2 regions of the Microbacterium sp. NPDC086615 genome follow, and region 2 is predicted to be linked to the other one. Evidence: predicted binding sites of a transcription regulator. Region 2 holds the regulator's gene; the other holds the start of a gene.

Region 1 (14,217 bases), on a different contig from region 2:
GATGCCGTCGCGACTGAAGTCCCACCTGCGGACGACGTCGCGCGGCACGTCGAAGCCCTCGTCATCGCGCAGATCCGCGGTGTCGGGGCTCGACTCGAGCACGCGCCCGACCTTGGTGGAGATCACGAACTCGTCGCGAGGCCGGTTCGCGAGACGCGCCCCCAGGCGACGCTCCGACAGGCCGAGTCCGTAGTGGGGGGCCGTGTCGAAGTACCGGATACCGCCGACCCACGCCGCGTCGACGGACTCGTCCGCCTCGGCCTCGGTGGTCTCGCGGTAGAGGTTGCCCAGTTGGGCGGCACCCAGACCGATCTCGGTGAGCGGTGTTCCGTGCCGCAGTGCACGCGTTCGCATGGAGCCTCCTTCGTCTCGCTGAGCGTACACGACATTCATCCGATGACTGAGACATATTTACCGCGCGCCGCCCGCGCCCTCGCGGCTTGGCATCGTGCTCCTTGCCATAGAAACCGCTTCCTAGCCCGTCATTGGTGGCGAAATCAAGACATATGACCACCTGTGGTGCATGATGGATGCGAGAGTCATCTGATCTTTAGGAGAGTCAATGTTGACAGCAGCCTACGTGGGCGATCACACGATCGACGTCCGGCAGGCAGATGCCACCCCTCCCGGTCCCGGCCAGGTGCAGATCCGCGTGGCCTACACCGGCCTCTGCGGGACGGACCTGCACATCCTGCACGGCTCGATGGACGCGCGGGTGCAGACGCCGCTCGTCTTCGGTCACGAGATGAGCGGCACGATCGCTTCCCTCGGCGAGGGCGTCGAAGGATGGGAGGTCGGCGACGGGGTCACCGTGATGCCGCTCGCGTGGGACGGAACCTGCCCCGCCTGCCGCGCCGGCAACCAGCACATCTGTCAGAACCTCGATTTCATCGGCATCGACTCCCCCGGCTCGCTCCAGGGGCTGTGGAACGTGCCGGTCGAGACGCTCGTGCGTCTGCCGGAGGGGATCGCACTGGATCACGCCGCCCTCGTCGAGCCCATCGCCGTCGCCGTGCACGACGTGCGCCGCGCCGAGCTCGCGCCCGGCGACAAGGCCGTGGTCATCGGCGGTGGCCCGATCGGCGTCCTCATCGCGTGCGTCGCCCGCCATGTCGGCGCCGAGGTGCTCGTGATCGAGCTCGACGAGAAGCGCCGCGCGCAGATCGAGGAGCTCGGCTTCGCCACCCTCGATCCCCGCGAGCGCGACCAGGTCGCCGTGGTCGAGGAATGGACCGGGGGCGCGGGCGCCGACGTCGTGTTCGAGGTCTCGGGAGCGGCTGCCGCCGTTCGCGGTGCCACGGGCCTGGCGAAGGTGCGCGGCACCATCGTGGTCGTCGCCATCCATCCGACTCCGCGTGAGATCGACCTGCAGCGGATGTTCTGGCGCGAGCTGCGCCTGCTCGGCGCGCGCGTCTACCAACGTCCCGACTTCGAGACCGCCGTCGAGCTCGTCGCCGGCGGTGTGATCCCCACCGATCTGCTCATCACCCGCATCGTGCCGCTCAGCGCCACCGCCGAGGCCTTCGCCGACCTCGAGGCCGGCCGCGCGATGAAGATCCTCGTCGACGTGGGAGGCCAGGCATGAGCGGGCTGTTCTCCCTCGAAGGCACGACCGCCGTCGTCACGGGCGCCCGACGCGGGATCGGCTTCGCGATGGCGCTCGGCCTCGCCGAGGCGGGGGCCGACATCATCGGGGTCAGTGCCTCGCAATCGACGTCGGGCAGCGAGATCGAACGCGCGGTGACGGCCACCGGTCGCTCCTTCACCGGAATCGCGTGCGACTTCGGCGACCCGTCGGCGGTCGACGCGCTGGCGGCGGAGCTTTCCGGACGCCATATCGACATCCTCGTCAACAACGCCGGCACGATCGAGCGCGCCCCCGCCGCCGTCCACCCTCTCGACGCATGGGACCGCGTGCTGCAGATCAACCTGAGCAGCCAGTTCCGGCTCACGCAGGCCGTGGCGCAGCAGATGCTCGAACGCGGTCGGGGCAAGATCATCTTCACCGCTTCGCTGCTCAGCTTCCAGGGCGGCATCAACGTCCCCGGCTACACGGCGGCCAAGTCGGGCATCGCCGGGCTCACGAAGGCCCTCGCGAACGAGTGGGCGTCGAAGGGCGTCAACGTCAATGCGATCGCGCCGGGCTACATCGCCACCGACAACACCGAGGCCCTGCGCGCCGACAGCGCCCGCTCGACTGCCATCCTCGACCGCATCCCGGCGGGGCGCTGGGGCGAGGCATCCGATCTCGCCGGGGCGACGGTGTTCCTCGCCTCCCGCGCCTCGGACTACGTGTCGGGCATCACGCTCCCGGTCGATGGAGGATGGCTCGGACGATGACGGACTCTTCACGATCGTTGACCGAACGCATCAACACCGTCGGTATCGTCCCGGTCGTGGTGCTCGACGACGCCGACCGCGCGTACGACCTGGCCCTCGCCCTCCGCGACGGGGGCGTCGGCTGTGCGGAGTTCACCCTCCGCACGCCCGCCGGTCTCGCCGCGATCGCCGCGACAGCGGGCATCGAGGGATTCCTCGCGGGCGCGGGCACCGTCCTGACCACGGAGCAAGCGGATGCCGCGATCGACGCGGGCGCGACCTTCGCCGTCACGCCGGGGTACGACCCCGCGATCGCCGACCGGCTGCGCGCCGGCGGCGTCGCGGTCGTGCCGGGAGTGGCCACGCCCACCGAGGTCCAGCGGGCCCTGTCCGACGGGTTCACGGACGTGAAGGTCTTCCCCGCCGGGCACCTCGGGGGCGCGAGCTACCTCGATGCCCTGCACGGACCGTTCCCCGGTATGCGATTCGTGCCGAGCGGCGGCGTCTCGCCCGACAGTCTCGGCGACTACCTCCGTCGTCCGTGGGTGCTCGCGGCGAGCGGCAGCTGGATGGTTCCGCGCGACGCGATCGCGCGCGGCGATTTCGACGCGATCGCGGCGGCAGCCGCCGACTGCGCCCGCATCCGCGACGACGCACGGTCCGCCCGATGAGCCGCGTCGTCACGCTCGGCGAGAGCATGGGGCTCGTCCTCGGTGCCGGTGTCGGGGGCTGGGAGCACCAGTCGCAGGCGCACGTCGCGACCGGCGGGGCCGAGGGGAACACCGCGATCGGACTCGCCCGCCTCGGGATCCCCGTGACGTGGCTCGGCCGCGTCGGCGATGACGCTCTGGGGCGTCGCGTGGTGGGAGACCTGCGTTCGGAGGGCGTCGAGGTCCGAGCCCTGGTCGACACCGGCGCGCCCACCGGTCTCATGCTCAAGTCGACGCCGCGCGCGGGGGCCACGACCGTCGACTACTACCGCCGCGGCAGCGCGGGGAGCCGTCTCGAGGCCGCCGACCTCGACGGGCTTCCCCTCTCCGCCGGCGACATCCTGCACGTGACCGGTGTCACGCTCGCCCTGTCGGAGTCGGCGCGCGACGCCGTGGTCGTCGCGGTCGACCGTGCTCGCGCAGCCGGCGCCCTGGTGTCGTTCGCCGTGAACCACCGCAGCCGTCTCTGGGCCCACGCCGAGGCCGTCGCCGCGTACGCGCACGTGATCGCCCGCGCCGACATCGTCTTCGCGAGCGACGACGAAGCCCGGATGCTGCACGCGCACACGGCTCCGGAAGACCTCGCCCGCGCGCTGGCCGCGGCCGGTCCCGCCGAGGCCGTCGTCACCCTCGGCGGCGACGGGGCCGTCGCGGTCGTCGACGGCGACCTCCATCGCGTGGCCGCCGTCCCGATCACCCCCGTCGACACCGTCGGCGCCGGTGACGCGTTCGCCGCCGGATACCTGTCCGAGCGCCTCCTCGGCGGCGACGCCGCGACCCGCCTGCGCACGGCATCGCTGGCCGGCGCGTACGCCTGCCTGCATCCCGGCGACTGGCAGGGCGGCATCCGACGATCCGAGCTCGACGGCGCGGCATCCGCCGACCCCGTCACCCGCTGAACCATCCACCCCAAGGAGAACCCATGACCTTCGCTCGACTCGGTGACCCCGGCGCCGAGATCCCCGTCCTGCGCCACGACGGTGCCGTGTACGACCTGCGGCCGCTGACCGCCGACATCGACGGGGCGTTCCTCGCCGCCGACGGTCTGGCCCGCGCGCGTGCCGCGGCCGCACGCGGCGAGCTGACACCGCTCGCCGATGCCGACGCCCTCCGTGTCGGAGCGCCGATCGCCGCCCCGGGCAAGATCGTGTGCATCGGGCTGAACTACCACGACCACGCGGCCGAGACAGGTGCCGCGGTGCCCGCCGAGCCGGTCGTCTTCATGAAAGACCCCTCGACCATCGTCGGCCCCTTCGACGACGTGCTCATTCCGCGCGGATCGACGAAGACGGACTGGGAGGTCGAGCTCGGGGTCGTGATCGGCTCGACCGCGCGGTACCTGTCCTCCCCCGACGAGGCGCTCGCCCACGTGGCGGGATACGTCGTCTCGCACGACGTCTCCGAGCGCGAGTTCCAGCTCGAGCGCGGCGGCCAGTGGGATAAGGGCAAGAGCTGCGAGACGTTCAACCCCCTCGGACCCGACCTGGTGCCGGCATCCGACATCGAAGACCCGCAGGCTCTCGGCCTGCGCCTCTCGGTGAACGGGGTCGTCCGCCAGAACGGCTCGACGTCCGCGCAGATCTTCTCCGTCGCGTACGTCGTCTGGTACCTGTCGCAGTTCATGGTGCTGCGCCCGGGCGACCTGGTGAACACGGGGACCCCCGCGGGCGTGGCCATGGGGCTCCCGGACATGCCCTATCTTCGGGCCGGCGACGTGGTGGAACTCGAGATCGACGGTCTCGGCCGCGCACGTCAGACGATGGTGCAGGCATGAGCGCCGACGAGTTCGACGGTCTGTCCGTCGTCGTGACCGGGGGAGCCTCGGGCATCGGCCTGGCGACGGCGCACGCCTTCGCCGCGCGGGGTGCCCGGGTGGCGGTGCTCGATCTGGTCACCGACCATCTCGACGAGGGCCTGACGGGATTCGGGGCGGACGTGACCGACCGGGATTCCGTGGATGCCGCCCTGGCCGCCGTCGCGAACCGGTTCGGCGGCGTCGACGTGCTGGTGAACAGCGCGGGTGTGAGCTGCGTGGGAACCGTCGAGGAGGCGACCGAGGCCGACTGGGACCGCGTGCTGAACATCAACGTGCGCGGGACCGCCCGCGCGAGCGCCGCAGCACTCCCGTACCTCAAGCGCTCGGAGCGCGCGTCGATCGTCAACGTGTGCTCGATCGGGGCGCTCAACGGCCTCCCCCAGCGCGCCGTCTACAACGCCTCGAAGGGAGCGATCCTCTCGCTCACCTACGCGATGGCGACCGACCATGTGCGCGAGGGCGTGCGGGTCAACTGCGTCAGCCCGGGTACGGTCTCGACCCCGTTCGTGGAGCGGATGCTGCAGAACTTCCCCGACCCGGTCGCCGAGCGGGCCGCCCTCGATGCCCGCCAGGCGACGGGCCGCATGGTCACGCCCGACGAGGTCGCCGGGGCGATCCTGTACCTCGCGAGCCCGCTGTCGGGGTCGACCACGGGCACGGCCCTCGAGGTCGACGGCGGCGTGACGCACCTCCGGGTGCGCCCGCAGTAGTCCGCGGTCCGGGGCGGGGCGCCGCGGCGGCTCAGTCCGTCGGTGCCCCGCCCCGACCGCTTCACTGCCGGTGGCTGAGCCGCGCACCACCGCCCCAGCACAGGTGGCTGAGCCCGTCGAAGCCACCGGACCCCGCCCCCACCCCCGCAACACAGGTGGCTGAGCCCGTCGAAGCCACCGGGCCGTTGCCCAGCGGCCCGCGCGCGTCACGCCACGACGAGCTGCGCGGCGAGCAGCAGCGCCGCCAGCATCGTCAGCTGGAACACCGCCCGCCCCGGCGATCGCACGAACACCATGACCACCGCGGCGACCGCGACCGCCGCCACCGCCACGAAGAAGACGAGGCCCAGGGCCGTGGCATCCGTGCCCCGAAGCACCGCGATCGCGCCGGCGAGGATCCCGCACGCGGCCAGGACCACCGAGGCGCGCGCCCCGAGACGGTGCGGGAGTCCCCGCACCCCGGTGCGGCGGTCGTCGTCGAGGTCGCGCACGACGTTGGTGAGGTGGACGGCTGCTCCGAGCGCCGCCCCGGCGACGGACGCCCAGGGCGCCGCGAGCGCCGGAGGGACGGTCGACAGCGTCGCGAACGAGGGGAAGAGCCCGAAGCTCAGCACGAAGGGCGCGATCGAGAACGGCGTCGACTTCAGCCCGGCGTTGTAGGCCCAGGCCGAGCCGAGCGCGATGGCGTGCGCCGCGACGAGCCCCGGGCCCAGCGGCACCGAGAGTCCCACGGCGAGGATCGCGGATGCCACGGCCACCGCGAGCGCACGCTCCGGGGTGACCGCTCCCCCGGCGATGGGCTTGTCGGTGCGGCCGACGGCCGCGTCACGCGCCCCGTCGATCGCGTCGTTGGAGAGCCCCACCGAGACCTGACCCGCGAAGACGGCCACCACGAGCAGCGCGAGCCGCGCCGGCTCGACGCCCGCCGCGATCCCGAGCGCGAGGGAGAGGACGGTGACCACGAGCGTGGGACCGGGATGGGTCGCGCCCCAGAGGGCCCGCACGAGGTGCGGCTTCGCCGCGGCATCCGTCATTCGTCGACGCTATCGTGCGGCGAGGGCGGTCGGCGCGGCGTGCCGTCGTGCGGAGTTTTCACCCGGCGCGCCGTGCCGTCGCGCGGAGTCGGGGCGCGGCGCGCCGGTCCCGAGCCCGCGGCGCCGGCGTGTCGCCGCCGAGGTCCGCGCGACGGTACACGTCCTGCCACTTTCGTCATCCACGAGGTCTCCCGGCCACCCGTGCCGTCGCGCGGAGTTCTCGCCCGACACGCCGATCCCGAGACCGCTCCCCCGGCGTGCCGCTCACGAACTCCGCGCGACGGCACACGTCCGGCACAGCCGCGACACGGCCACAGGCCTCCCCGGCCACCCGTCCCCGCGTACCGTCGTGCGGAGCCCCTCCCCGACACGCCGCCACCCCACACCCCCACCCGGCGTGTCGCCGACGAACTCCGCCCGACGGCACACGTCCCGGCACGACCGCGACGGGGGAACGACGGAACCCGGATGCCATGGCATCCGGGTTCCGAAACCGAGACGACGCGACCCTCAGGCGGATTCGAAGCCCTCACGCTGCGTGTTCTCGTCGGCGACGCGGACGCCCCAGCGGTAGGCGAGCTTGCCGCCGAGCCAGCCGGAGACGCCGAGACCGAGAGAGGCCACCGCGCTCAGAGCGAAGGCGACGACCGGCACGCGTCCGAGGTCGAGCAGACGCACGAGCAGACCGAGCGAGAACAGCACCATGGCGGTGACGTTGAGCACCAGGTGCGCGAGCGCGGTCCGGCGAGCGGGGGTCCCGGGAGGGATCCGCGACAGGTCGAGCAGCCCGAGCACCGACGCGACGCCCGCTCCCCCGAGACCGATCCCGATGAGCCAGCGCGAGCCCGTCGCGAAAGCCCGAGGGTCGTCGGCGGCGAGCCCGAGCAGATCGAACACCAGGCTCGACGACCACGCCCCGATGGGGATGGTCACCGCCACGGGGTGGAACGGGTGCCCGTAGGGTCCCGCGACGATCGCCCGGGGAACCTTGGCCGCGCGCATCGCGGGGAAGCTCGCTCCGCTCCGCGGCGCCGAGACCGTCGAGGGCCCCGGCGCCGCGGCATCCGTCCCGCTCATTCCTTGTGCAGCGCGTCCTGGGCGCGACCGACGAGCTTCTCGACCGTGTTCGGCAGCTCGGTGGTGCCGTAGAAGCGCACGTCGGGCTTGGTGGGCGGGGGCATCGGCACGCCCGCGGGCGGCTCCGGCAGGTAGGTGAACTCGCCCTTGCCGTCGGGGGTCGGGCCCGAGGCCCAGGTACCGTCTCCGGCCTGCTTCCCGTCGCTGAAATTGATGTACTGGTACGACACGTCGCGATCCTCCTTGTCGAGGGGGAAGTTGCTCGGCACCGGGAGCTTCTCGAGCCCCTCGGCCTGCAGTTCGGCGGCGGCCGCTGCCCACTGGTTCTGGTGCATGGTGTCGCGTGCGAGCAGGAACGCGAGCAGGTCCTTCACGCCGTGGTCATCGGTCTGGTGGTAGAGCCGCGCGACCTGCACGCGCCCCTGCATCTCGGCGTTCGCGTTGGCGGTGAAGTCGGCGAGGAGGTTGCCGCTCGCGGTGATGAAGCTGCCCTGCCACGGGTTGCCGTTCGAATCGACCGGGCGCGCACCGGCACCGGCGACGATCCCGTGCTGGATGTCGGTGCCGCCGATGACCGCGGCGACCGTGGGATCGTTCTGCACGGCCTCCTCGGTGATGCCGAGCGGGGCCTTCTCGAGCAGCTGGGCGATCATGATCGCGAGCATCTCGACGTGGCCCATCTCCTCGGCGCCGATGCCGAACACGAGGTCGCGGTACTTGCCGGGCATGTGCATGTTCCACGCCTGGAACTGGTACTGCATCGCGACCGAGATCTCGCCGTACTGCCCGCCCAGCACCTCCTGGAGCTTGCGGGCGTAGACCGCGTCGGGCTTCTCGGGGGTCGCGGAGTGCTGGAGCTCTTGCCGGTGGAAGTACATCGTCTCTCCTCACCGCGCCGTGGGGGGATGGTCGGTCGGTCGACCGGGGTGGCGCGTTGGGGGCTACGAAACGGGTCGCTCGACGGGTTCGGCACGGGGGTTGTCGTCGGCCACGGAGTGCGTGACAATCGCGCACCCGAGGTCTTGGCACTCTCACCCCGAGAGTGCTAATCTGGTCGCAGTTGAGCGAACACGACTCAACTTCAACGGACAGATCGAAAAGGAGTATCGACATGGCCACCTACGACCCCTTCCGCGACCTCGACCGCCTCGCGTCGACCCTTCTCGACGCTCGCCGCGGCGGCGGACCGCGACGGATGCCGATGGACCTCTACCGCGATGGTGACCACTACGTCCTCGCCGCCGACCTCCCGGGCGTCGACCCGGGATCGGTCGACATCGACGTCGACGGTCAGCTGCTCACGATCCGCGCCGAACGCACGCTCTCCTCGGGCGAAGGCGTGAAGTGGATCACCCGCGAGCGCGAGACGGCCTCGTTCGTGCGGCAGCTCAACCTCGGCCAGGGCATCGACACCGACAACATCAGCGCGTCGTACCGCAACGGCGTGCTCAGCGTCACGATCCCGGTCAGCGAGAAGGCGAAGCCGCGCCGCATCGCCGTCTCGACCGACGACCACGACGGCGTCATCGAAGCGCACGAGAGCACCCCGCAGCTCATCGAGCAGTGAGTCGCACCACGAGGGGGCCGGCCTTCCGGGGCCGGCCCCCTCGCCGTCTGCGCGCGGTGCATGGGCGCAACCGTGAAGGTAGGCGACGGGCGCGCCCCGCCGTGCGCGCGGGGCGAACGCCGCGTGCGCGGAGGGCACGGCCGGTCGTGCCCGCGCTCGGTGTCAAGGCCCTCGGCGCAGCGCGCTGACCGCCGCAGAGTGCCGAGGTGTCTGTCACCATCCCCTCCCCCCTGAGCCCCCCGGACGATCGCGCCGTCGCGCCCGCCCTGCCCTTCCGTCCGCGCGGCCCGGTCAGCGCCGCCGTGCTCGACCACCTCGTCCACGGTGCCGTCACGGCCCACACGGCTCTCGCCGACGCCGCCGTCGCGGCATCCGTCGACATCGAACGCGACGAGGATCTGCAGCTGGCCCTGTTCGCGCTGTACGCGTCGTCGTACGGATCCATCCCCGCCTTCCGCGACGACCTGGAGTGGAACCCGAGCCTCATCGCCACGCGCCGCGTGATCGAGACGGCTTTCGATCTCTCGCTGCGGCGAAGCGTCGAGGTTCCCGCGCTTCCGGCGGCGACAGCGGATGCCGTGGCCCGCGCGCTCTTCACGATGACCGGCGCCGACACCGGCCCGAGCCTGTCGCGCCACCTCGCTCGGAAGGCGACCCTCGACCAGGCGCGCGAGTTCCTCGTCCAGCGCACGATCTACACGCTCCGGGAAGCGGACCCGCATTCGTGGGCGATCCCGCGGTTGACCGGGCGCCCGAAGGCGGCGCTCGTCGAGATCCAGTCCGACGAGTACGGCGGCGGCCGCCCGGACCGCGTGCACGCGACCCTCTTCGCCCGCGCGGTCCGCGCCGCAGGCCTGGATGCCGAGTACGGAGCGTACATCGACGAGGTGCCAGCCGTGACCCTCGCATCGCACAACGCCATGTCGATGTTCGGCCTCAATCGGCGCCTGCTGGGCGCGATCGTCGGGCATCTCGCCGCGTTCGAGATGACCTCGTCCATCCCCAACCGTCTCTACGCCGAGGGGCTACGTCGGCTCGGGTTCGACGACGACGTCTGCGAGTACTTCGACGAGCACGTCGAAGCGGATGCGGTGCACGAACAGATCGCCGGACACGACCTGGCCGGCGCCCTCGCCGAAGACCGCCCCGACCTGCTCGCCGACATCCTGTTCGGCGCGGCGGTGTGCCTCGAGGTCGATGCGCGGGTGGGCCGGCACATGCTCGACGCCTGGTCGCGGGGCGAATCGTCGTTGCGTGAAGAGGATGCACGATGAGCGACGACCCCGTCACCATCACCGCCTACCCCGACGGTCCGCTCCTCGTCCGCGGGGACGCCGAGATCCGCACGAGCGAGGGCGAGCCCGTCGCCCGAACCCGGCGCACGGTGGCGCTCTGCCGCTGCGGCCTGTCGACGATCAAGCCCTACTGCGACGGCACCCACAAGGCATCCGGGTTCCGCACCGACGACTGAGCCGTGCGCGTCGACGCCGAGTACGTGCTGCCGCTGCGGTGGCACGACGACCGCGACCTCGACGAGCTGACCGCCTATCTGCGCGACCTGTCGCGGTGGATCGACGTGACCGTGGTCGACGGTTCCGCGCCGGCGTTCTTCCGCGCGCACGCCCGCGCGTGGGGAGGGCACGTGCGCCACGTGCCGCCCGCCGTCGAGAGCGGGGCGAACGGCAAGGTGCGCGGCGTGCTGAGTGGTCTTGCCCTCGCGCGCCACGAGATCGTCGTCCTCGCCGATGACGACGTGCGCCACACGCCCGACACCCTCGCGGCCCTCGTGACGGAGCTTCAGGATGCCGACCTGGTCAAGCCGCAGAACGTCTTCGTCCCGTGCCCCTGGCACGCCCGTTGGGACACGGCGCGGTCGCTGGTGAACCGCGCCCTCGGAGCCGACTACCCCGGGACGTATGGGCTCCGCCGGTCCGCCCTGCCCCGCGGATACGACCCCGACGCCCTGTTCGAGAACTGCGAGATGGAGCGCACCGTGCGCGCAGGCGGAGGGCGAGTACGCGCGCGGCGCGACCTTTTCGTGCCCCGACGACCTCCGTCCGCGCGCCGGTTCTGGTCGCAGCGCGTCCGCCAGGCGTACGACAGTCATGCCCAGCCGGTGCGGCTCATGGCCGAGCTGGCGATCATCCCCGTCGTGTGGCGCCTGCGTCGGCGGCGCGGCATCCTGGCCTTCCTCACCCTCGCGGTGATCGGGTTCGGGGAACTCGGCCGCCGTCGCGCGGGCGGTGAGGCCGTCTACCCACGGTCCGCGGCGCTGTGGGTGCCGGTCTGGGCCATCGAGCGCGGCCTCTGCAGCTGGGCGGCCGTCGGACTCCGGCTCCGCGGCGGCATGCCTTACGCCGGCGCACGCCTCCGGCTGGCGGCGACACCGTTGCGGACGCTGCGTCTCCGGATGACCGACGCCGCGGCCCGCCCCCGGCGCGAGCGAAACTCCTGAGAAACGCGGCACAGCGGCCGGGTACGGGGGCTCCTCCCCACGGACCCAAAAGAAACTCAGGAGTTTCGCCCCGCGCCGCCCCGCCGCAGGAACCGGGGGCGAAGCGGGCTCGTCAGAGGTCTTCGGGAGCGAGGTCGCCCTGGCCTTCCTCACCGAGCTCGACGATGCCGGGGTCTTCACCCTGCGAGTCGGTTCCGGTCGACTCCGGGTGGATGTCCTCGAGCGGGATGTCGCTGTCGTCCGCGGGGATCTCGGCCGGGTCGGCACCGGTGGCCGTCGCGGGGTTGATGTCCTCGGGGTCGACACCGGCATCGACGGCCGTCGTGGCATCCCACTCGGCCTGCGCGGGGTCGAGCGCGGGGTCGGGCTCGATGGAGGTGTCGCCGTCGCGCAGGGGCTGGGCACCCGAGAGACCGCCGTCGGAGTCGGTGACGGGGACGTCGGGGGTGGACGGGTCGATCGAGGCGTCGCTCATGAGAGGTCCTTTCGTTTGAACCCCTTCATCCCATCGCGGGCGACGCGCACCGCCCCGCCCCTTGACAGCGCCACGGGCAGGACGAGGACTACGGGGAAAACTACCTAGGCCGGCCCACCCGACGACGCGAAAGTGCGGGAACTCGTACGCAAAGCGGCCGTCCTTCGGCGCGCGCCGGGCCTCGTGGAGCTCGCGAGCGGCTTCGATGACACGGACACAGCAGCGGGATGGCCCGCGGAGAGGGATACGTGGGCAAGTTCATCTACGAGAGCGGCGTTCGCAACGAGTTCGAGGACCGCCTCCTGGCGCACCTCCAGGTCGTGATCGGCAACAAGCTGCGGCGGGGTGAGCCGTTCTACTTCGTGTGGAAGGACGACATCAGCACGGGCGGCGGGCGCACCGCGGTGTGGCTCCACCCCCGAGCGAACCTCGTGTTCAAGTTCAACGGCGGACGTCCGCCGGCGGTGAACCGCGCGTGGCTCGAAGCGCTGATGTCGACGGCGAACTCCCCCACCGGTCTGTACGTCGTGCCGGAACCCGCGGACGACAGCCTCCCCGCCGCCACCTTCGCGTAAGCGCGTCACCCACCACGGCTGTCAAGGCGCTGGCGCGGGTCCACGACATGACGTTGCGTGAGGGCATGACGAATCCCCGCATAGTCGTGGTCGGCGGCGGCAACGCCGGACTGTCGGTCGCCGGGCGCCTGCACCGCGCCGGTCTGGCCGACATCACGGTCATCGAACCGCGGACGCTCCACGTCTTCGCTCCCCTGCAGTCGCACATCGCCGGCGGGGCTGCCCGCGCCTCGGAGGCCGCGCGGCCCCAGGCCGACGTCATCCCTCCGGGGGTGCGGTGGCTGCGCGACGAGGTCTTCACGGTGGATGCCGACACCCGGCGAGTCCACCTCGTCTCGGGCGGGCGAGTCGATTACGACCAGCTCGTGGTCTGCGCCGGGATGCGCATGGCGTGGGAACAGGTCCCCGGCCTGCCCGAGGCGATGGCCGCCGACTCCGGCATCTCGAACTACGACTACGCGCTGGCCGCGAAGGCCTCCGCGGTCCTGCGCGATCTCCGGTCGGGGACCGTGGTGTTCACGCAACCGCCCGAGCCGGCCTCGTGCGGCGCGGCCGCGCAGAAGCCCATGTACCTTGCGTGCGACTGGTGGCGCGCGATCGGCGTCCGCGACGACATCCGCGTCGTCTTCGTGTGTCCCGACCCCGTGCCCTTCGGCATCCCGGCGATCGATCGCGAGCTGCGGCGCAAACTCGACGAGTACGGCATCGAGGTGCGCTACAGCCGTGACCTTCGATCCGTGGATGCCGAGACCCGCACGCTCACGATCGGCCGCGGCGACGCGGAGGAGACGCTGGAGTACGACGTGCTGCACGCCGTGCCTCCTCAGCGGGCGCCCGAGTGGATCGCGGGCAGTGGACTCGCGGCATCCGATGATCCGCACGGGTTCGTCGACGTCGATCCCGAGACGCTGCAGCACTCGCGGCATCCCGAGATCTGGGCCGTCGGCGACGCGGCGGCGGTCGCCACCCGGCGCTCGGGAGGAGCGATCCGCCAGCAGGCCAAGGCGCTCGTGAAGAACCTGCGCGCCGTTCTGGAGGGACGCGCGCCCACCCAGAAGTACAACGGGTACAGCGTGGTGCCGTTCACGGTGTCGCGCGGCACGGTCGTGTTCGCGGAGTTCGACCGGTGGGGCCGGCTGCAGCCGACGATCCCGTTCTGGCGCTCGCTGTACCGGGAGCGTTACCTGTCCTGGATCGCCGACCGCCGGGTGCTGCCCTGGGTGTACTGGCACCTGATCCTGCGGGGGCGTGCCTGACGCGGGGCTCCCGGCGGTTCCGCCCCGGCGCGTCGGGGCGTTCGCACGCGCGACCGCGCAGCGCCGAAACGACACGCGCGCCGCACGCACGCGCGACACCCAGGCGTGCCGACCCGGCGCCCGAGGCGCACGCATAAACGCGATCCGCGACCATAAACGCGCTCTGCTCGCGTTTCTGCGCGCGAATCGCGTTTATGACGCGGCCCCCACGCCATCGCGGCCG
Region 2 (14,217 bases):
TCGCCAGCGACGCCGTCGCGTACGGAATGATCACGCGCAACGGTCAGATCCACCGCGCCCTCGATGAACAGACGCGTGAGGTCGGCGTCCGCTACGAGGCGCCTTTCCTCGATGACGCGGTCATCGAACTCGCGCTCCAGGTGCGCCTGGTCGATCGTCTGAACACCCGTCGCTTCAAGCCCGGCCTCGCCGCGGCCGCCGCAGGCGTCGTCCCCGATCTCTTTCTCGACCGACGGTCGAAAGGCGATTACATCTCGTTGATCTACACCGCGTTCAACGAGCACCGCAGATCCATCGCGGCCCAGGCCGACGACTTCCGCCTCGGCCGACGCGGACTGGTCGACGTCGAGCGCCTGAAAACGTATCTGCAGAGCATGCAACCCCAAGCGCAACACTTCTTCCCGTTCGAATTCCTCCTGGCCGCGGAGCGTTGGCTTCGGGCCGCGGATCGGATGACACTCGTGAACGAAAGGTGAGCACGATGCCACACACCTACCACCTCGCCGACGACGTCCGCTTCACGGAAGTGAACCACGGGGGCGTTCTGCTCAGCCGACGCTCCGGGCAGTACCGCCAGGTGAATGCCTCCGGAACGCGCATCCTCCGCCTCCTGGTCGACGGGGAGCCCGTGGACGGCATCGTCGAGCACCTCCAGAAGCTGTATCCGGATGTCGACGCCGCCCAGATCACGCGCGATCTCCACCAACTTCTCGATGACCTCGCCGCCGAAGGAGTACTCGTCCGTGTCTGACATCGTCGTTCCCCTCGAAGCCCGGCAACGTCTTTCGGCGAACGATCGGCTCCGCGCGTTCCTCGTGCTTCCCCTCGTCTTCTTCCTGGTGCGGCAACAGCCCGATCGACTCGAACGCCTGCTCACGACACTCGCGCGGGGGAGGCGAGCCGCCGATCGATCGCTGGTCGAGCGCGGTCTCGATGCCGTCGTCTCCGTCAGCCGGAGATGCGCGGGACGCTATTGTCTCGATCGCGCGACGGCGACCGCGCTGTTCTGCTGGACCTATGGCAGATGGCCCGAATGGCACGCCGGCGCCGCGATCGATCCCTTCCGTGCTCACGCCTGGATCTGCGTCGAGGGCGCACCCGTTCGCGAACCCACGTCCCTGATGAAGTACTTCGTGCCGTTCATCAGCGTGGGTCCGTCGACGAATCCCGATGCGCCCGCGACCTGAGACCGTCGCGGCGGGCCCGCTGGCGGAGTCCGGGACGCACACCCCTCGCCACGTCTGAGCTTCCGCTCCACAACGGATCCTCCCCAGTTCGGCCTCGAGGCTAACGATCCACGGATGACGCTCAGGTGCCCGCGCACCGTTCCTTCCTCTTCCTAGGGTTGCCGGGTGACCGAGGCCCTCGAATCCCCACCGGGTGCGCTCGCCGCGCGTCGGCGGCTGGGAGTCGGGGCCGTGATCGCTCTGGTCCTGATCGTCTTCGCGGTCACGATCGGCATCGGAATGCTGCGAGGCGTGTCCGGCACGCAAGAGGTGTCCGCCGCATCCCCACCGCTCGCGACCGCGCTCGCACCCCCGCAGGCCGGTCTGTACGTCCACGTCGCGGGTGCCGTGCGCGCCCCCGGCCTCTATCGCCTCGCCGCGGGGGACAGGGTCGCGGATGCCGTCGCCCGGGCAGGCGGCTTCACGGACGACGCGGAGCGCGCCGGGGTGAACCTTGCACGACCCGTCGCGGACGGGGAGCAGATCGTGGTGCCCGTTGTCGGAGCGTCACCCGACGACGGCACCGGTGCCGCCCACGGCACCGCCGCAGGAGGCCTCGTCGACCTGAACACGGCCACGCGCGAAGAGCTCGACGCACTGCCGCGGGTGGGACCGGCGATCGCCGACCGCATCATCGCGTGGCGGAAGGAGAACGGCCGCTTCACCAGCGTCGACGATCTCGGCTCCGTGCCGGGCATCGGCGACAAGATGCTCGACGGCCTCCGAGACCTGGTGCGGGTATGACGGCCCTGCAGGGCCGTGCGCTGCGACCCGCCGCCGTGGCGATCGCGACGTGGGCCGGTGCAGGATGGGCGACCTCGACGCCGGATCTGGCCGGGCTCATGGTCTCGATGGCGGTGGTCGCTGCCCTGTGCGCGGCGGCGTTCCTGAGGGTTCGGCATCCCGCCCTCGGTATCGCCGCGGTGGCGCTCGCGTGCGCGGCCGCGACCGGTGGCAGCGTCACGGCTGCGGCCCCGGCCCGTGCGCAGATCGCCGCCCTGCAGGTCGAAGGGGGTCGTCAGCTCGATGTCGAACTGACCGTCGTCGGACACGTGGCCGGGGCGAGCGACGGCGGCGCGTGGTTCGACGCGGTCGCCTCTCGCGTCACGGCGGGAACCGTCACGGTGACCGGTGCCATCCCGACCCGTGTCGGCGTGGATACGGGCGGTCGCGCCGAGGTCGCGGCATCCGGTCTTGGCAGCGTGATCCGCTTCACCGGACGAGCGGTCCCGCCGAGACCAGGGGAGAGGGCGATTCTCGTCCTCCGCGCGCAGGAGATCGTCGAAGCGCCTGCACCCGAGGGTATCTGGGCGTGGTTCGAAGCGCTGCGTGACGGCCTCGTCGCCTCGACCCGCGGACTCCCGCAGCCCGGGGCGGGTCTCGTGCCGGGACTCGCGGTGGGCGACACGTCGAGCCTCGATCCCGCGACGGATGCGGCCATGACCGCCTCCTCCCTCTCTCACCTCACGGCCGTCTCCGGTGCGAACTGCGCGCTCGTCGTGGGCGCCGCGTTCGTCCTCCTTGCAGCGGTGGGCGCCCCGCGCGCACTCCGCGTCGTCGGGGCGTCGGTTGTTCTGATCGGCTTCGTCGTGCTGGTGACACCCGAGCCGAGCGTGGTTCGCGCGGCGACCATGGCGGCAATCGCGCTGCTGGCCCTCGTCCTCGGCCGCCCCGCTGCGGGAGTGGCGGTGCTCTCCGCCGCGGTGACGGTGCTGATGATCGCCGATCCGTGGCTGTCCACCTCCCTCGGCTTCGCTCTGTCCGCTGCGGCCACCGCGGCCCTGCTCGTCCTCGCCCGCCCGATAGCGCGCGGTTTGGAGCGATGGATGCCGCGCGCCCTCGCCCTCGCGTTGGCCGTGCCGACGGCCGCTCAACTCGCCTGCGGACCGCTCATCGTCCTGATCGATCCCCACGTGCCGTTGCTGGGAATCGTGGCCAACCTCGTGGCAGACCCGGCGGCGGCACCGGCGACCATCGCGGGCGTCCTCGCCTGCATCGCTCCCTTTCCCTGGCTGCGCGACGGGCTTTCCGCTCTCGCCTGGATCCCCGCGGCCTGGATCGCGGCGGTGGCACACACCACGAGCGGTATCGGGGCGCAGAACCTGCCGTGGCCCGACGGCGCGTTCGGCGCGGCGCTGCTGACGGTCGTCAGCGCGTCGATGGCCGTCGCGCTCATCCGACCGACCCGGCTTCGACGAGCGACCGCCGTGGCGACCGCGGTCATCGCCGTCACCGTCGGTCTGATTGCGGGTCACACCACCCTGCGAACGGTCGCCGGGCCGCTCACGGTCCCGACGACGTGGGATGTGGCCATGTGCGATGTCGGACAGGGCGATGCGACGCTGTGGCGCTCAGGCAATGCCGTGGCGCTCGTCGACACCGGACCCGAACCGGAACCGCTCGCGCAATGCCTCCGAACCTTCGGTGTCGACCACCTCGACCTCGTCGTGCTCACGCACTTCGATCTCGACCACATCGGCGGATCCGCGGCCGTCGTCGGACGAGCCACACTCGTCGTCCACGGGCCCGTCGACGTCCCCGAGGATCAGCGGCTGCTCGACCGGTTCGCCGCGGCGGGCGCACAGCTGCAGCAGGCGACGACCGGGACGACGGGAAGGGTGGGGGAGACCCGCTGGCAGGCCCTCGGCCCGGCGCCGCGCGACGAGCCCGGCAACGGTGCCAGCGTCGCGCTCGACGTCGTCGGTGCGGACTTCCCCCGCACGGTGCTTCTCGGCGACCTGGGCAAAGACGCGCAGGCCGCCCTGCTCCGGCGGGTCGAGGTGCCGAGGGTCGATGTGGTGAAGGTGTCGCACCACGGCAGCGCCGACCAGGATCCGGAGCTCTACCGGCGCCTGCATCCTCTCGTCGGACTGATCGGCGTCGGAGCGGACAACCGGTACGGGCACCCCACCGCCACACTCCTGTCGACGATGACCGCGCTCGGCGTCGTGGTCGGGCGAACGGATACCGACGGAGACCTCGCGGTCAGCATGACTGACGGGCAGCTGACGCTGTGGCGTGCATGGCCGCCGGGGTAGCCAAGTGCTCGCTTCTCCGGCACGGAGGCCGGCGCGTCACCGCGTCGAAGCGCTCGAAGCCACCGTTGAGGCGGGGAGGTCAGACATGAGCCAGGTCCGACGAGTGAACACCTGGGCTTTAACTCGGCGGGACGGCGGCAAGAGCGTTGGCTCCCATTCTCCAGTCACCGTCCGTTCGGTAGCCGAACCGTTCGCAGAAGTGCTTGAAGCGTGTGCGCACATCTCGGCGGCGCCGGTCGAAGATCCAAGGAAGAAGCGGGTCGATACGACGGAGGCTCACGCCGTCTAGGGGGCCTTCCCCTCGCTTCCACTCATCAGACACACACAACCCGTGACGAGAGAAACGCGTGATTGCGCGAGCCTGCCACGACCATCGGGGCGCCTCCAGCCGGATCTCTGCGCCCGGGGACGCTGGCTCCGCATGCCAGGTGTACACGTCCGTGAGGCGAACCCGGACAAGAGGCACGCCAACGGCCGCGGCGAGCAACGACCGGTGGTTGCCGTTATCACCCACCGTCCCTACCCAGCCACCAGGTCGGTGCCACAGCGACCAATCCGCAGCTTCCAGTTCGCCCTCGGCTTCCGACCTCGACCACGTTCTCAGGTAATCAGCCGACTCCGGAATCGAGTGGTGGTAAGGGAAGTCTGGGTGCGTAGTGACAACATGGTCGTTCCGTAACCACGCCATGGCGCCGACCGAGATTCGGGACGACCCCGCCCATTTGAAGGAGGGAGAGACCTGGGGACGTCGCTGCGCGCAAACGCGGTCAAGCCGAAGACGAGCCTGGGCGAACGTCAATGCGGCATGCCTCTGCCACCAGTGATTCCATATCGCTCGTGCCGCAAGCGCCAGAGCAGAGCCGTCATCAAGGATGAACCCGCGGGTATCCAGCGCTTGTGCGACGGGATTGCGTGTTCCTGTCATGTGGCCTCTTTCAATTCGACGGGCGCCGCGGCTATACAAGCGGCCCCATTCTCCGCACACGAGGACGTCAGGTTCCGCGAGGCCTGCACACTAGCAAGCATCCTCGCGCGTCATCCCGCACCCCCAGAAGTCATCCCGACCGCAATGTCGGACCCGGTCGGTAGGCTGGAGGGGTGACCCCGGCTCCCCGACGCTCCGCTCCGGCGAAGGCCAAAACGGCCATCCCGCAGGTGTCGTGGCGTACGCCGCAGCCCGCGCCGATCGTTCTCGTCTCGGGGCCCGAAGAGGTCTGCGCGGAGCGCGCGACCGCGGGCATCCGGGAGTTCCTGAAGAGCGAAGACCCCAGCCTCGAGGTCACCGACGTACGCGCCGACGATTACGCTGCGGGAACGCTGTTGGCCGTCACCTCGCCATCCCTGTTCGGCGAGCCGCGTCTCGTCCGCGTCGGGGGCGTCGAGAAGTGCAGCGACACCTTCCTCAGCGAGGCCGTGTCGTACCTCGCTCAGCCGCAGGACGGCGCGACGGTCGTGCTCCGCCACACGGGGGCGAGCGTGCGCGGCAAGAAGCTGCTCGACGCGATTCGCGCGGGACAGGGGAGCGGCATCGAGATCGCGTGCCCCGCGATCAAGCGCGACTCCGATCGCTTCGACTTCGCCGTGGGCGAGTTCAAGGCCGCGGGCAAGCGCATCGCACCCGTCGCCCTGCGGGCACTCGTCTCGGCCTTCGCCGACGACCTCACCGAGCTCGCGGCCGCGTGCCAGCAGCTCATCGCCGACGTCCCGGGCGACATCGACGAACGCACCGTCGAGCGTTACTACGGCGGCCGCGTCGAGACCTCCGCGTTCACCGTCGCCGACACCGCGATCGCGGGGCAGTACGGCCCCGCCCTCCTCGCGCTGCGCCACGCTCTGGCATCCGGAGCCGATCCCGTCCCCCTTGTCGCCGCGGTCGCGATGAAGCTCCGCACCATGGCGCGTGTGGCCGGTACGCGCGAACCGTCGTCGCAGCTCGCCCAGCGTCTCGGTATGAAGGACTGGCAGATCGACCGCGCCCGCCGCGACCTCGTGGGCTGGACCGCCGCGAGCCTCGGCCGTGCAATCCACGCGACCGCGCGCGCCGACGCCGAGGTGAAGGGGGCGTCTCGCGACGCGGTGTTCGCGCTGGAGCGCATGATCACGATCATTGCAACGCGCGCGCCCTACGGCGACTGACCGACGCCGCGTCCTGCCTCCGCGGCCGGAGGCTCCGCGCGCACGGCCGCGCCACGAAAACAGGGGATGCCACCGAAACAGGCCGCTGCGGCCCACAACCTCCTGTTCTCGTCGCATCACCTGTTCTCGTCGCACCTCTTCCCGTGTGGCATCCCACCCCGGAAACGACAAAGCCCGCCCCGCGGATGCGGGACGGGCTGTCGAGGTACGGCGGCTCAGAGAGCGGCGACCGACTTCGCGATGGCCGACTTGCGGTTCGCGGCCTGGTTCGAGTGGATGACACCCTTGCTCACGGCCTTGTCGAGCTTCTTGGTCGCGGTGGCGAGCGCCTTCTCGGCGGCTTCCTTGTCACCGGCCAGGACGGCCTCGCGGGTGCGACGCACGTGCGTCTTCAGCTCGCTCTTGACGGCCTTGTTGCGCTCGCGCGCCTTCTCGTTGGTCTTGTTGCGCTTGATCTGCGACTTGATGTTCGCCACGTCGACGGTCTTTCGTTTGAGTGAGTGTTGGAAGTGCCGGGCGAGCGGTAGAGGGACGCTGCACCGGCGGTCGTGGAGGTCGGGAAAAACCCCACACGCAAGCCAAGCGCCAAGCTTATCAGGTCGACGCCTCGATCGTGGTGAGCGCCACCTCCAGCAGCGCGTTGAACACCCGCGGCCTCATCGCCGTCACGAGGTGCGTGGTCCGCGGCACCACGATCAGCTCCGCGTGCGGGGCGAGCGACACGAACAGCCTCTCGTTCACGCGCAGCTGATCCCACTGCCCGTTGATGAACCACAGCGGAACCCGGATCCGACGAACGGATGCCAACAGGTCGAGCACCGACAGAGACGCCAGGGCCGTGTCCTGCGCGTCGAACGCGTACCCGCCCGCGCCGAAGTCCGGCCGGGTCTCGGGCGGCAGCGTCCGATCGAGCACGCGGTTGGTGAGACCGAGACCCCGGTCCGGGAGGCTGTCGAACCGTCGCGCGAGGAAGCGGTACGCCGCGAGCCCCACACCGCGGGGGATCGAGGTGCAGGATGCCGCGATGAACGCCGCGACCGGCGGAGGGTCCTCCCGCCCGACGTACTCGATGGAGAGCAGCCCTCCCATCGAATGCCCGACGAGCAGCACGGGGCCGCGGGTCGCGGCATCCCGAACCGCCCGATCGATCGTGGCGAACGCCTCGTCGAGGGTGAACTCCTCGCCCCGCCGGGCGCCGTGCCCCGGCAAGTCGACGGCCGCCACGGGGTTGCCGCGATTCTCGAGGTATTCGACCTGCGCCCGCCACATCGTCGCCGACGTGCGGATGCCGTGCACGAGCACGACCTGGACCGTCATGGCATCCACTGTAAAAGCGACCGCGGACGGTGATGTCGGCGCACCCCCGTAGAATTGACGGAACATGTCACCGCGCGCCCTGAAGCCCCTCGAGCCGTCTGCCACCCCGCCGGAGCAGATCCGCAACTTCTGCATCATCGCTCACATCGACCACGGCAAGTCGACGTTGGCCGACCGCATGCTGCAGATCACCGGCGTCGTCGCCGACCGCGACATGCGCGCGCAGTACCTCGACCGCATGGACATCGAGCGCGAGCGCGGCATCACGATCAAGTCGCAAGCGGTCCGGATGCCGTGGGCCCTTCGACAGGCTCAGGGACCCGAGCAGACGTTCGCCCTGAACATGATCGACACGCCCGGGCACGTCGACTTCACCTACGAGGTCAGTCGCTCGCTCGCCGCGTGCGAGGGCGCGATCCTGCTCGTCGACGCGGCGCAGGGCATCGAGGCCCAGACGCTCGCCAACCTCTACCTCGCGCTCGAGAACGATCTGACGATCATCCCGGTGCTGAACAAGATCGATCTCCCGGCGGCCGACCCCGACAAGTACGCGGCCGAGCTGGCCGGACTCATCGGCGGCAAGCCCGAAGACGTGCTGCGCGTGAGCGGCAAGACCGGCATGGGCGTCGAGGACCTCCTCGACCTCATCGTCGAGAAGATCCCGGCACCGGTCGGCAAGGCCGACGCACCCGCTCGCGCGATGATCTTCGACTCCGTCTACGACGCGTACCGCGGCGTCGTCACCTACGTCCGCATGGTCGACGGTGCCCTGTCGCCGCGCGAGCGCATCCAGATGATGTCGACCACGGCGACACACGAACTCCTCGAGATCGGTGTCTCGAGCCCCGAGCCGATCCCGACCAAGGGTCTCGGGGTGGGCGAGGTGGGCTACCTCATCACGGGTGTGAAGGACGTCCGCCAGTCGAAGGTCGGCGACACGATCACCAACCAGCGCAAGCCCGCGACCGAAGCCCTGGCCGGCTACACCGACCCGAAGCCCATGGTGTTCTCGGGCATCTACCCGATCGACGGCAGTGACTACGCGGAGCTGCGCGAAGCGCTCGACAAGCTGAAACTCTCGGACGCCTCGCTGCAGTACGAGCCCGAGACCTCGGTCGCCCTCGGCTTCGGGTTCCGCTGCGGCTTCCTCGGCCTGCTCCACCTCGAGATCATCACCGAGCGCCTCTCGCGCGAGTTCGGTCTCGACCTCATCACCACGGCTCCCTCGGTCACGTACGAGGTGACCACCGACACCGGCGACACGGTCTCCGTCACGAACCCCAGCGAGTACCCCGACGGTCGCGTGGCCTCGGTGTCGGAGCCGATCGTCAAGGTCGGCATCCTGCTCCCGAAGGACTACGTCGGCACGGTCATGGAGCTCTGCCAGTCGCGCCGCGGAACCCTGCTCGGTATGGAGTACCTCAGCGAAGACCGCGTCGAGCTGCGCTACCACATGCCCCTCGGCGAGATCGTGTTCGACTTCTTCGATCACCTCAAGTCCCGCACGCAGGGCTACGCGAGCCTCGACTACGAACCGGCCGGTCAGCAGACCGCCGACCTCGTGAAGGTCGACATCCTGCTCCAGGGCGAGAAGGTCGACGCGTTCAGCTCGATCGTCCACCGCGAGAAGGCCTACGCGTACGGCACTCTCATGGCCGAGCGCCTGCGCAAGCTCATCCCGCGCCAGCAGTTCGAGGTGCCCATCCAGGCCGCGATCGGCGCGCGCATCATCGCGCGCGAGACGATCCGCGCCATCCGTAAAGACGTCCTCGCCAAGTGCTACGGCGGTGACATCACCCGAAAGCGCAAGCTCCTCGAAAAGCAGAAAGAGGGCAAGAAGCGCATGAAGATGGTGGGCCGGGTCGAGGTGCCGCAGGAGGCGTTCATCGCCGCCCTGTCGGGAGACGTCGAGGCCAAGAAGTAGAACGGGAGGCATCATGCGTCGGCAGAACTTCACCGATGACACGGTCGACTACGCCGCCGTCGGCGCCACCCAGGCGCACGACCTGATGCAGTACCCGCCGGAGCACTCGGTCCCCGCCGAAGACGCGTGGCGGATCGGCAGCGGCGAGGAGCGCTTCGCCGCGGCCAGCGAACTGCTGCTGTCGTGGGCTCCGCTGCGTTCGGGCGATCTGAGCATCAGCGATGTGCGTCCGGCATCCGGAGGCGGATACTCCGGCGTGGGGTTCGACGCCGACGGGGCACCCATCGCTCCGAGCAGCCTCGAGCCCGAGCAGCGCTTCGCCGCCGACGGCACGCCGTTCGTCAGCCCCGGTACGGGAGTACGCCTGCACGGCAAGGTCGACGGGCACCGCGCCGACGCCGAGCTGCGCGTCATCTCGGTCTTCGAAGAGCCCCGGCGCGTCGGCTTCATCCTCGGCACCGTCGGGCACTCGAACGTGAGCGGCGAGGAGCTTTTCATCGTCGAGTGGCGCGACAACGACGAGGTGTGGTTTGTGGTCCGCGCGTTCGACCGGCCGACCGTGCCCTCGTACCGTCTGTTCACGAGCCGCCTCCGCCGCCGTCGGCGGGCGCTCTTCACGCAGTACCTGCGCGCGATCTCTCCGCTGTACACGTCCTGATGGGCGGACCCCTTCCCCTCGGAGACCCCGCTCCCGCCGATGGGCGATTGCCCGACGACCTGACGATCGATCCGACGACGGACTTCGGCGTCTACCTGCACGTGCCGTTCTGCCGCGTTCGCTGCGGATACTGCGACTTCAACACCTACACCGCGAGCGAGCTCCGCGGAGCGCGGCAAGACGACTTCGCCGACACACTCGCGGCCGAGGTGCGCCTGGCGGGCAGGGTGATGGATGCCGCGGGCCCCCGCCGCATGGCATCCACGGTGTTCTTCGGGGGAGGCACGCCGACCCTGCTGCCGCCCGGCGACCTCGCGCGGATGCTCGACGCGGTACGCACGGAGTTCGGCATCACCGACGGCGCCGAGATCACCGTGGAGGCCAACCCCGACACGGTCGACGATGCCGTGATGGAGACGCTGGCGGCCGCCGGAGTGACCCGCGTGTCGGTCGGAATGCAGTCGGCTCGACCGCACGTCCTGGCGGCTCTTGACCGGACGCACAACCCCGCGAATGTCGCGACCGCAGTCGCGTCCGCCCGCCGAGCCGGCCTCGATGTCTCGCTCGACCTCATCTACGGCGCACCGGGGGAGTCTCTCGACGATTGGCGCGCATCGCTCGAAGCGGCCTCGGTCCTCGAGCCCGACCACATCTCGGCCTACGCCCTCATCGTCGAAGACGGCACGAAGCTCGCGCGACAGATCCGCTCGGGCGCGGTCGCCATGCCGGATGACGACCTGCAGGCCGACATGTACGAGCTCGCCGACGAGGTGCTCGCCGCCGCCGGGTACGACTGGTACGAGGTGTCGAACTGGTCGCGGGGCGTCGCCCACCGTTCGCGGCACAATCTCGCGTACTGGCGGGGGACCGACTGGTGGGGCTTCGGCCCCGGTGCCCACAGCCACGTCGCGGGACTCCGCTGGTGGAACGTCAAGCACCCGGCCGCGTACGCGCAGCGTCTGGCCGCCGACGAGTCGCCCGCCGCTGCGCGAGAGCGGCCCGACGAAACGGCTCGGCGTCTCGAATCTGTGCTGCTGCGCAGCCGGATCCGCGAGGGTCTGGCGGTGTCGGAGCTGCACGGCGAGGGCCGCAAGGCCGTGGCCTCCCTCATCGCCGACGGTCTCGTCGAGGGTCCGGATGCCGTGCGCGGGCGCATCGTCCTCACCCGGCGCGGGCGCCTCCTCGCGGATGCCGTCGTACGGGCCCTCACCGCCTGACGCTGCCCGCAGTCGGGCCGAGTCCACGGCATCCGCGAGCCCCCGGCGACGACGCGCGCCGATCCCGTAGAATTGGCACTCACGACTTCGGAGTGCCAAACGGGAGGAGCAGCTCATGGTGTCGGAACGCGGCCTTCAGGTGCTCCGCGCGATCGTGCAGGACTACGTCGACACACGCGAGCCGGTCGGCAGCAAGGCCATCGTCGATCGTCACGCGTTCGGGGTGTCGGCCGCGACCATCCGCAACGACATGGCGCTGCTCGAAGACGAAGAGCTCATCGTCGCGCCGCACACCTCCTCGGGCCGCGTCCCCACGGACAAGGGGTATCGGGTCTTCGTCGACCACCTCGCCGAGCTGCGCCCGCTCTCGAGTGCCCAGCGCAGCGCGATCACCTCGTTCCTCGACCAGGCGGGCGACCTCGACGACCTGCTCGCGCGGACGGTGCGCGCACTGACGCAGTTGACCGGTCAGGTCGCGATCGTGCAGTACCCGTCGTTCGCGCGGGCGAACGTCACTCACGTCGAGCTCGTCGCGCTCGGCGGGCCGCGCGTGCTCGTCATCCTCGTCACCGACACCGGGCGCGTCTCGCAGCGGATCGCGCTCGTCCCGGCCGAACCCGCCGAGCCCGAGATCGTGCAGCTGCGCGCGCGGGTGGGTGCCGTGCTGGTCGGGCGGAGCGTCGCCGACAGCGTCCAGCGAGTGGCCGACGCCCTCGCCGACGGACCGCGCCCGGGCGTCGCCATCGACGCGATCGCCGACGCGGTACTGCGCGTGGTGGGCGAAGAGCTCGAGGAGTTCCGCCAGGATCGCCTCGTGATGGCGGGAGCGGCGACCCTCGCCAAGCGCGAGCAGGACTTCCGTGGCAGCATCTACCCGCTGCTCGAGGCCATCGAGGAGCAGGTGACGCTCCTGCGCCTCATGAGCGAGATGGTCGCGGACGACAAGGGCCTCTCGGCCAGCATCGGCCGCGAGAACGAGCCGTTCGGTCTCATCGAGGCGTCCGTCCTCGCGAGCCGGTACGACGGCTCCGCCGGCGGCGCGCGGGTGGGTCTGCTCGGCCCCACCCGCATGGACTACTCCTCCAACCTCGCGGCGGTCCGCGCCGTCGCGCACTATCTGACCCGGATGCTCGAAGACGACGACAGTTCCCGCTGACGACGAGCGCGACGAACCCCCCGCGACGAGCACCCCACCGAGAACGATCCCGCGCAAGCGGGCAGGAAGGCGACTGTGGCTGACCACTACGAGGTCCTGGGCGTCGAGCGCGACGCCAGCCCCGAAGACATCAAGAAGGCGTACCGACGCCTGGCGCGCCAACTGCACCCCGACGTGAACCCCGGAGAAGACGCGTCCGAGCGCTTCAAGCTCGTCACGCACGCTTACGACGTGCTCAGCGACCCCGAGCAGCGCCGTCGCTACGACATGGGCGGCGACCAGAACCCCTTCGGCGGCGGGGGAGCGGGCGGCTTCGGCGGTTTCAGCGACATCTTCGAGACCTTCTTCGGCGGAGCTCAGGGCGGCGGGGGCCGCGGGCCGAGGCCCCGTTCACGGCGTGAGCGCGGTCAGGACGCGCTCGTGCGCGTGACCCTCAGCCTCGGCGATGTCGTGTTCGGCGTGCATCGCGACCTCGAGGTCGACACCGCCGTGCTGTGCGAGACGTGCCAGGGCGCGTGCACGGCTCCGGGCACGAGCGAGGTCACGTGCGACATCTGCCACGGCTCGGGCCACGTGCAGCGCACGGTCCGCAGCCTCCTCGGCAATGTCGTCACCAGCCAGCCCTGCAACGTCTGCCAGGGTCACGGCACGACCATTCCCTACCCGTGCAACACCTGCCAGGGCCAGGGACGCGTTCGCGCGCGCCGCACCGTCTCCGTCGACATCCCCGCCGGCGTCGAATCGGGTCTGCGTCTGCAGCTCCCGGGCTCGGGCGAGGTGGGTCCCGCCGGCGGCCCCAACGGCGACCTGTACATCGAGGTCACCGTCGAGGCGCACGAGGCCTTCAGCCGCGAGGGTGACGACCTGCTCGCCACGCTTGAGGTCTCGATGCCGGACGCCATCCTCGGCACGACCACGACGATCGAGTCGCTCGACGGGACCGTCGACCTCGAAGTGCGTCCCGGCGTCCAGTCGGGCGACGTGCTGACGATCAAGAACCGCGGCATCACCCCGCTGCGCGGAAGCCAGCGCGGCGACCTCAAGGTGGGCGTGCAGGTGGTCACCCCGACGCGCCTCGATCACAAGGAGCGCGCCCTCATCGAGGAGTTCGCGAAGCGGACGAGGGCCCCGAAGCCCCGCCTGGCCGAGCACCAGCAGGGCATGTTCGCGAAGTTCCGCGATCGTTTCCGGCACTGACCGTGGCTCTGCATTTCGTCACCGACGAGGCGGCATCCGCTCAGCTCGGTGACATCGTCGAACTCACCGGCTCTGAGGCGCACCACGCGGCCGCGGTGCGTCGGGTGCGCGTCGACGAAGCCGTGACGCTGGGGGATGGGCGGGGGACGTGGCTCTCGGGCCTCGTGACCGGGGCGTCGCCGAAGCAGGTCGACGTCCGGGTCACCGGCCGCGACGAGGTGCCCGCGCCGAGTCCGCGCTTCGTCCTCGTCCAGGCGCTCGCCAAGGGCGACCGCGACGAGCTCGCGGTCCAGGCGGCCACCGAACTCGGCGTCGACGCCATCGTGCCCTGGCAGGCCTCTCGGAGCG

Evidence for each region. The regulator HrcA, encoded in region 2, represses chaperone genes, less so after heat shock. The targets are predictions, from matches to a motif close to TTNGCACTCGNNNNNNNCGAGTGCNAA.
Region 1: a site for HrcA is predicted at 8,689-8,715, ahead of AB0O24_RS12300 (Hsp20/alpha crystallin family protein). Genes of this name have one in related genera too.

Annotation. Positions count from the first base shown of each region.
Region 1 is NZ_JBFBJJ010000011.1:55,280-69,496, reverse strand. It holds gene AB0O24_RS12350 (aldo/keto reductase) at 1-354, opposite strand, end outside; gene AB0O24_RS12345 (alcohol dehydrogenase catalytic domain-containing protein) at 563-1,585, shown strand; gene AB0O24_RS12340 (SDR family oxidoreductase) at 1,582-2,340, shown strand; gene eda (bifunctional 4-hydroxy-2-oxoglutarate aldolase/2-dehydro-3-deoxy-phosphogluconate aldolase) at 2,337-2,990, shown strand; gene AB0O24_RS12330 (sugar kinase) at 2,987-3,928, shown strand; gene AB0O24_RS12325 (fumarylacetoacetate hydrolase family protein) at 3,952-4,803, shown strand; gene AB0O24_RS12320 (SDR family oxidoreductase) at 4,800-5,555, shown strand; gene AB0O24_RS12315 (UbiA family prenyltransferase) at 5,762-6,589, opposite strand; gene AB0O24_RS12310 (DUF2231 domain-containing protein) at 7,100-7,666, opposite strand; gene AB0O24_RS12305 (manganese catalase family protein) at 7,663-8,544, opposite strand; gene AB0O24_RS12300 (Hsp20/alpha crystallin family protein) at 8,778-9,233, shown strand; gene AB0O24_RS12295 (iron-containing redox enzyme family protein) at 9,536-10,507, shown strand; gene AB0O24_RS12290 (CDGSH iron-sulfur domain-containing protein) at 10,504-10,704, shown strand; gene AB0O24_RS12285 (glycosyltransferase family 2 protein) at 10,708-11,688, shown strand; gene AB0O24_RS12280 (sugar ABC transporter ATPase) at 11,801-12,163, opposite strand; gene AB0O24_RS12275 (ATP-dependent DNA ligase) at 12,412-12,738, shown strand; gene AB0O24_RS12270 (FAD-dependent oxidoreductase) at 12,804-13,994, shown strand.
Region 2 is NZ_JBFBJJ010000009.1:103,451-117,667, reverse strand. It holds gene AB0O24_RS10880 (asparagine synthase-related protein) at 1-476, shown strand, start outside; gene AB0O24_RS10875 (PqqD family peptide modification chaperone) at 482-751, shown strand; gene AB0O24_RS10870 (lasso peptide biosynthesis B2 protein) at 744-1,187, shown strand; gene AB0O24_RS10865 (ComEA family DNA-binding protein) at 1,353-1,970, shown strand; gene AB0O24_RS10860 (ComEC/Rec2 family competence protein) at 1,967-4,264, shown strand; gene holA (DNA polymerase III subunit delta) at 5,363-6,400, shown strand; gene rpsT (30S ribosomal protein S20) at 6,616-6,876, opposite strand; gene AB0O24_RS10845 (alpha/beta hydrolase) at 6,995-7,717, opposite strand; gene lepA (translation elongation factor 4) at 7,782-9,641, shown strand; gene AB0O24_RS10835 (DUF1990 family protein) at 9,655-10,299, shown strand; gene hemW (radical SAM family heme chaperone HemW) at 10,299-11,516, shown strand; gene hrcA (heat-inducible transcriptional repressor HrcA) at 11,632-12,672, shown strand; gene dnaJ (molecular chaperone DnaJ) at 12,748-13,869, shown strand; gene AB0O24_RS10815 (16S rRNA (uracil(1498)-N(3))-methyltransferase) at 13,872-14,217, shown strand, end outside.